DNA from 2 places in the Pelagibius sp. 7325 genome. Region 2 is predicted to be linked to the other one. Evidence: predicted binding sites of a transcription regulator. Region 2 holds the regulator's gene; the other holds the start of a gene.

Region 1 (3,412 bases), on a different contig from region 2:
CTCGCTCGCCGGCTTCGTGGTGCACTTCATCGATTCCACCGAGCAGAAGAACCTCGAGCGCCAGTTCGCCCAGTCGCAGAAGATGCAGGCGGTGGGTCAGCTGGCCGGCGGCATCGCCCACGACTTCAACAACCTGCTGACGGCGATGATCGGATTTTCCGATCTGCTGCTGCTGCGCCACCGGCCGGGCGACCAGTCCTTCGCCGACATCATGCAGATCAAGCAGAACGCCAACCGCGCCGCCAACCTGGTGCGCCAGCTGCTCGCATTCTCGCGCCAGCAGACGCTGCAGCCGCGCCTCCTGAACCTCACCGACATCCTGGCCGAGCTGTCGCATCTACTGCGCCGCCTCATCGGCGAGAACATCGAGCTGAAGATGAGCCACGGCCGCGACCTCGGCATGATCAAGGCCGACCAGGGCCAGCTCGAGCAGGTCATCATCAACCTGGCGGTCAACGCCCGCGACGCCATGGACGGCGGCGGCGTGCTCAACATCCGTACCGCCGGCGTGAAGGTGGAGCGCGCGCGCAAGCTGAAGGACGAGACCATGCCGCCGGGCAACTACACCGTCGTCGAGGTGACGGACACCGGCTGCGGCATTCCGGTGGAGAACCTCGACCGCATCTTCGATCCCTTCTTCTCGACCAAGGAGGTCGGTGCCGGCACCGGCCTCGGTCTCTCCACGGTCTACGGCATCGTCAAGCAGACCGGCGGCTACGTCTTCGTCGAAAGCACGCTGGGCGAGGGGACGACGTTTTCCATCTTCCTGCCCGCCGTCGCCGAGCAGGAGGTCGCCGCCACCATCCAGGAGGCCGAGGCGCAGGACCGCCGCGACCTGACCGGCGCCGGCACCCTGCTGCTGGTGGAGGACGAGGACGCCGTGCGCGCCTTCTCGGCGCGGGCCCTGCGCAACAAGGGCTACATCGTGCTGGAGGCCAATTCCGGCGAGACCGCGCTGGAGATCCTGAGCAAGCAGCAGGACCCCATCGACCTGCTGGTGACCGATGTGGTCATGCCGCGTCTCGACGGGCCCAGCCTCGTCAAGGAGGTGCGCCAGACCCGCCCGGATCTGAAGGTCATCTTCATCTCCGGTTACGCCGAGGACAGCTTCAGAAAGCGCCTCGACGAGGACACCGGCATCCACTTCCTGCCCAAGCCTTTCAGCCTCAAGCAGCTCGCCGGCAAGGTGAAGGAAGTGCTCGGCGAATAAATTGGTCAGGGAAGAACTGGGATGATCTGTGTTCTGCGCATTGGCGGCGCAACGGTTGATCCCGCTGCCGTGGTAGACGTCCTGAAGCTGGAGCCTTACCGGGTCGACACCCCCGGACAAGATGGCGCCGAGGTAGTCTGCCTGCATTATAATGTGGGGGATGAGGACAGTCCCAATGACCTCGTTTCGAAAATCGAAGAGTTTCTTTCAGGTCATGCCGAACGATTGGCGGCCCTGTCTCGCCTCGATGACGTGGAGTTTCGCATCCTCGATATCGGGCTTATGCTGGACGACAACAAGGTGATGGTTTCGATAGACTTGGGCGAAACGCTGATCCACCGGCTCTCGGAGTTCCGCCTGTCGCTCTCGGTAGCGACCTACTTGTCGGACTCTCGCTCGTAGACGTCCGTTCGGCCTCGGAAAATTCGCCGAGATGGTGAAGGAAGTGCTCGGCAACTAGCGGTTCGCGAATGTTCTCCCCTCCGGCCCCGGACATCACCAACTAGGGCAATTTGTCTCAACTTTTAGGGAATGTTCTCATTTTGATCCGCTTTTTGCTGGACGCGATGAGAACAAAGCTGGTACAGATGGGCTGCATTGCAGTCCCTCACCCCCTATGACATAAGGGAGCTCAAGCCCATGGCTCAGAACGCACTACGGTTGGTGGAGAAAGACACGGTGGACAAGAAGAAGGCGTTGGACGCGGCCCTGGGGCAGATCGAGCGGGCCTTCGGCAAGGGCTCGATCATGAAGCTCGGCGCCGACCAGGTGGTCGAGGCCGAGGTGATCTCCACCGGCTCCCTGGGGCTCGACATCGGGCTTGGCATCGGCGGGCTGCCGCGCGGGCGTGTCGTCGAGATCTACGGCCCGGAAAGCTCGGGCAAGACCACCCTGGCGCTTCACGTCGTGGCCGAGGCCCAGAAGGGCGGCGGCACCTGCGCCTTTGTCGATGCCGAGCATGCGCTGGATCCGGTCTATGCCGGCAAGCTGGGCTGCAATGTCGAGGAGCTGCTGATTTCCCAGCCGGACGCCGGCGAGCAGGCGCTGGAGATCGCCGACACCCTGGTGCGCTCCGGCGCCATCGACGTGCTGGTGATCGACTCGGTGGCGGCCCTGGTGCCGCGGGCCGAGCTGGAAGGCGAGATGGGTGATTCGCTGCCCGGCCTGCACGCGCGTCTCATGAGCCAGGCGCTGCGCAAGCTGACCGCGTCGATCTCCAAGTCCCATACCCTGGTGATCTTCATCAACCAGATCCGCATGAAGATCGGCGTCATGTTCGGCAACCCGGAGACCACCACCGGCGGCAACGCGCTGAAGTTCTATTCCTCGGTGCGTCTCGACATCCGCCGCATCGGTGCCATTAAGGACCGCGACGTCGTGGTCGGCAACCAGACCCGGGTGAAGGTGGTGAAGAACAAGATGGCGCCGCCCTTCCGTGTCGTCGAGTTCGACATCACCTACGGCCAGGGCATCTCCAAGACCGGCGAGCTGCTGGACCTCGGCGTGCAGGCCAACATCGTCGACAAGGCCGGCGCCTGGTTCTCCTACGAAGGCCAGCGCATCGGGCAGGGCCGCGAGAATGCCAAGACCTTCCTCAAGGAGAATCCGGAGATCGCCCAGCAGATCGAAGCGAAGATCCGCGCGAACGCCGGACTGGTGTCGGCAGCGATGCTGGAAGGCCCCGACGGCGAGGGAGACGAGGGGAGCGGCGAGGAAGCCGAAGCCTCCTGATCCGGCGGCACCTCACCTGAGATCTCAGGTGAGGTGGGTGCCCCAAGCCAACGAAAAAACGGGCCCGAAAGGGCCCGTTTTCTTTTTCTAAGTCAGCTACTTATGGGGCTTGTCTCAGATATTACTGGATCGATCCGTAACCGGCGGTGAATCCCGCCAGCGAGATCGGCAGGTTCAGCCCTTCGCCCTGGCCGTTGTCGACCCTCGCGACCGCCTGGGCGCCGGCCTTGAAGGCGCTGACCGCCGGTTCATTCAGCGGCACGAAAGCCGTGCAGCCGTCGCGGCGGCAGACCTGGAAGGGCACCTGGCGGATCTCCGCGCCGTCGACGCTGAGCTGCAGGCCTTGCGTCAGCGGCACGCCCAGCGGCATGGCGATCACCGCGCCGGCCTGGCGCTGGGGGCCGAAGAAGCCGATGGTGATCTTGAGGATCGGGTTCTGCGTGTTGCGGTCCGAGACCTGCTGGATGAGGA
Region 2 (3,412 bases):
TGCGGACCGCAGCGGGCGCGCGGCTGGCGGCTTTCGGCCTGCTCGCTGTGGCGCTCGGCTTCGGGGCCGCCCAGCTACGCGCGGAGCGGGTCGCCGCGCCGGTCCTGGAGCGTTCCTGGGGGCCGGCCGCGATGAGCGCCGAGGTCCTGGCCACCGAACCCCACGCGCGCGGTTGGCGGCTCTACCTGCGGCCGCTCGAGATGCCGGGCCTTGAGGCGGCGGCCGTCCCGGCACAGGTCCGCGTGACCGTCGCCGGCCTCGACGCGCCGCCGGTTCCGGGCAGCCGGGTCCGACTGCGCGCGGCGCTCAGGCCGCCCAGCCCGCCGGCCGCCCCCGGCGCCTTCGACTTCGCCCGCCAGGCGTGGTTCCAGGGCCTCGGCGGCATCGGCTTTGCCTACGGTGCGCCGACGCTCCTGCCGCACGTGGCGCAGGCCGGCACGGGCGGGCCGGCGGCCTGGCACCTGTGGTGGGCCGACCTGCGCCAGACGGTCGCCCAGCGCATTGCCGGCCGGCTCGACGGCGCGGCCGGGGCCGTCGCCGTCGCCCTGGTCACCGGCCAGCGCGGCGGCATCCCGGAGGCCGTGCAGGAGGACATGCGCAATGCCGGCCTCGCCCACCTGCTGGCGATCTCCGGCCTGCACATGGGCCTCGTCGCCGGGTTGCTGTTCTTCTTCCTGCGCGCGGGCCTCGCGCTGCTGCCCGGCGTCGCCCTGCGCTATCCGATCAAGAAGGCCGCCGCCGTGGCGGCCGCCGCCGGCGCCTTTGTCTACCTGAACCTGGTCGGCGCCAGCATCCCGGCCGAGCGGGCCTTCCTCATGGTCATGATCGTGCTTCTGGCCGTCCTGCTGGACCGGCGGGCGCTGTCGCTGCGTCTCGTCGCCTGCGCCGCGGCGGTGATCCTGCTGGTGGCGCCGGAGAGCCTGATGACTGCGAGCTTCCAGATGTCTTTCGCCGCCGTCACCGCGCTGATCGCGGCCTACGAGGCCTGGGAATGGCGCCGGCCGATGCGGGAGACGGCGCGCGGGCCGCTGGGGCGGCTGGCCGGCTACGTCGCCGGCGTCGCCGCGACCTCGGTGATCGCCATGCTGGCAACCGGCCCCTTCGCCGCCTTCCACTTCCACCGCCTGGCGCTCTACGGCCTGCCGGCGAACCTCCTCGCCGTGCCGCTGACCGCGTTCTGGATCATGCCCTGGGCGGTGCTGGCGGTACTGCTCATGCCGTTCGGGCTGGAGGGCTTGGCGCTTGCGCCCATGGGCTGGGGCATCGAGCTGCTGCTGACCGTTGCCGCCACCGTGTCCGGCTGGCCGGCGGCGGTGCTGCAGGTACCGCCGATGCCCGACTGGGGCCTCGGCCTCGCCGTGCTCGGCGGGCTGTGGCTCTGCCTCTGGCGCGGCCGCTGGCGCTGGGCGGCGCTGCCGGTGATTCTGGCCGGTGCGCTGAGCCCGCTCGCCTTCGACCCGCCAAGCCTGCTGGTCAGCGGCGACGCCCGCCAGGTCGCGCTGCGCGATCCGGAGGGCCGGCTCTGGGTGCCCTCCCAGCGCGGCAGCCGCTTCGTGCTGGAAACCTGGGAGCGCCAGGCCTTTGCGGCGGAGACCGTGACCTGGCCGAAGCTTGGCGAGGCGGCGGCAGGGCGCCTGAGTTGCGATCCGCTCGGCTGTCTTTATACGCAAGAAACGCTGCGCGTCGCCGTCCTGCAGGACCCGCGCGCGGCCGACGACGACTGCGGCCGGGCCGACGTGGTGATCAGCCTGGAACCGCTGCGCCGTCAGCCCTGCGCGGGACCGGCGGTGGTCATCGACCGCTTCGACCTCTGGCGCTACGGCGCCCATGCGGTGTGGCTGGAGGGCGGGGGGATCACCGTCCGCACAGTGGCGCGCCAGCAGGGCGCGCGGCCGTGGTCGCCGTTTCCGGCGCGGCGGCCCGAGTGGCTATCGGAAGACGAAGATCAGTAGCGGCGGAGCAGGCCGACGAGGCGTCCCTGGATGGTGACCCGCTCGGGTGGGAAGATGCGGGTTTCGTAGGCCTTGTTGGCCGGCTCCAGCGCCACGGCGCCGCCTTTGCGGCGCAGCCGCTTCAGGGTGGCTTCCTCGTTGTCGATCAGGGCCACCACGATGGCGCCGTTCTCGGCCGTCTCGCAGCGCTCGATGACCACGGTGTCGCCGTCCAGGATGCCGGCGTCGATCATCGAATCGCCGTCCACCTCCAGGGCATAGTGCTCGCCGGTCCCCATCAGGGCGGCGGGGACGTCGACGTAGTTGGAATAGTCGCGCAGCGCCTCGATCGGCGTGCCCGCGGCGATGCGCCCGTATAGCGGCAGCTGCAGGGCCTCGCTGTCGCCGCCGGCCTGGGCGCCGGGAATGGAGGAGGAAAAGCCGCCGCGGATCACCTTCGGCGCGAAACCGGTACGCGGCACCGCGGGCGCCGGCGCTTCCTCATGGGACTGGTTGGCCGCCTCGATATCATTGGGCAGGCGCATCACCTCGACGGCGCGGGCCCGGTGGGGCAGGCGGCGGATGAAGCCGCGCTCCTCCAGGCCGGTGATCAGCCGGTGGATGCCGGATTTGGACTTCAGGGCCAGCGCCTCCTTCATCTCGTCGAAGGAAGGAGAAACACCGTTCTTTTGCAGATGCTGATGAATGAAGAGCAGAAGCTCGTGCTGCTTTCTGGTGAGCATCGTTGCTGGACCCCCGGGTGTCGTCGTTCGTCACGAATGAGACACAAAATGTGGAACAAAACAAAAACCTTCCCTCGTGTTCTAGTTTAGTTCTCAAACAGCGTCAAGAGCTATGTCCGGAACCTGGCAGGGGTCGGGCCGCGCAAAAGGATAGCAAAAAAGGGCGGAAAACCGGGCGCAGGGGTCAGGTGTAGGGGGTCAGACGCCGGGCAGCAGCTGCTGCAGCGCCAGGACCTCGACCTGGTCGCCCTTGGCCGCGGCCGGGGCGTGGGGGGCCCGCACGATGAGGCCGTCGGCGGCGGCGAGGAGGGCCAGCATGGAGGAATCCTGGCGGCCATAGGGTGTCGCCGTGCGGCGCCCGTCGCCGTTCTTGGCGACAGTGGCGCGCAGGTAGTCCTGCCGGCGGTCGTTCTGCGGCAGGTCGGCGCCCAGCACCATCTGTTCCACCGGATGCGCCGGCACGTCGAGGCCGAGCAGGGCATTCAGCGCCGGGCGGGCGAAGAGCAGCGAGCAGACCACGGCGGAGACCGGGTTGCCCGGCAGGCCGATGACAGGGGTGCCGCCCAGCTGGCCGAACATCAGTGGCTTGCCCGGGCGCATGGCGATCTTCCAGAAGTCGAGCTGCATGCCCTGGCGCCCCAGCACCTTCTGCACCAGGTCGTGCTCGCCAACCGAGGCGCCGCCGGCGGTCAGCAGCAGGTCGGCACCCTTGGCGCCGGCGGCCAAGGCAACGAGGCT

What was found. The regulator LexA, encoded in region 2, represses DNA repair genes until DNA is damaged. The targets are predictions, from matches to a motif close to ATGTTCTANTTTGGTTC.
Region 1: the regulator LexA is predicted to act here: its motif matches at 1,742-1,758, upstream of recA (recombinase RecA).

Annotation. Positions count from the first base shown of each region.
Region 1 covers NZ_JBBKAH010000008.1:36,306-39,717, forward strand. Annotated here, with positions in the region: gene WDC82_RS17440 (PAS domain S-box protein) at 1-1,210, shown strand, start outside; gene WDC82_RS17445 (hypothetical protein) at 1,232-1,612, shown strand; gene recA (recombinase RecA) at 1,850-2,941, shown strand; gene WDC82_RS17455 (invasion associated locus B family protein) at 3,063-3,412, opposite strand, start outside.
Region 2 covers NZ_JBBKAH010000009.1:264,917-268,328, reverse strand. Annotated here, with positions in the region: gene WDC82_RS19655 (ComEC/Rec2 family competence protein) at 1-1,952, shown strand, start outside; gene lexA (transcriptional repressor LexA) at 1,946-2,674, opposite strand; gene glp (gephyrin-like molybdotransferase Glp) at 2,873-3,412, opposite strand, start outside.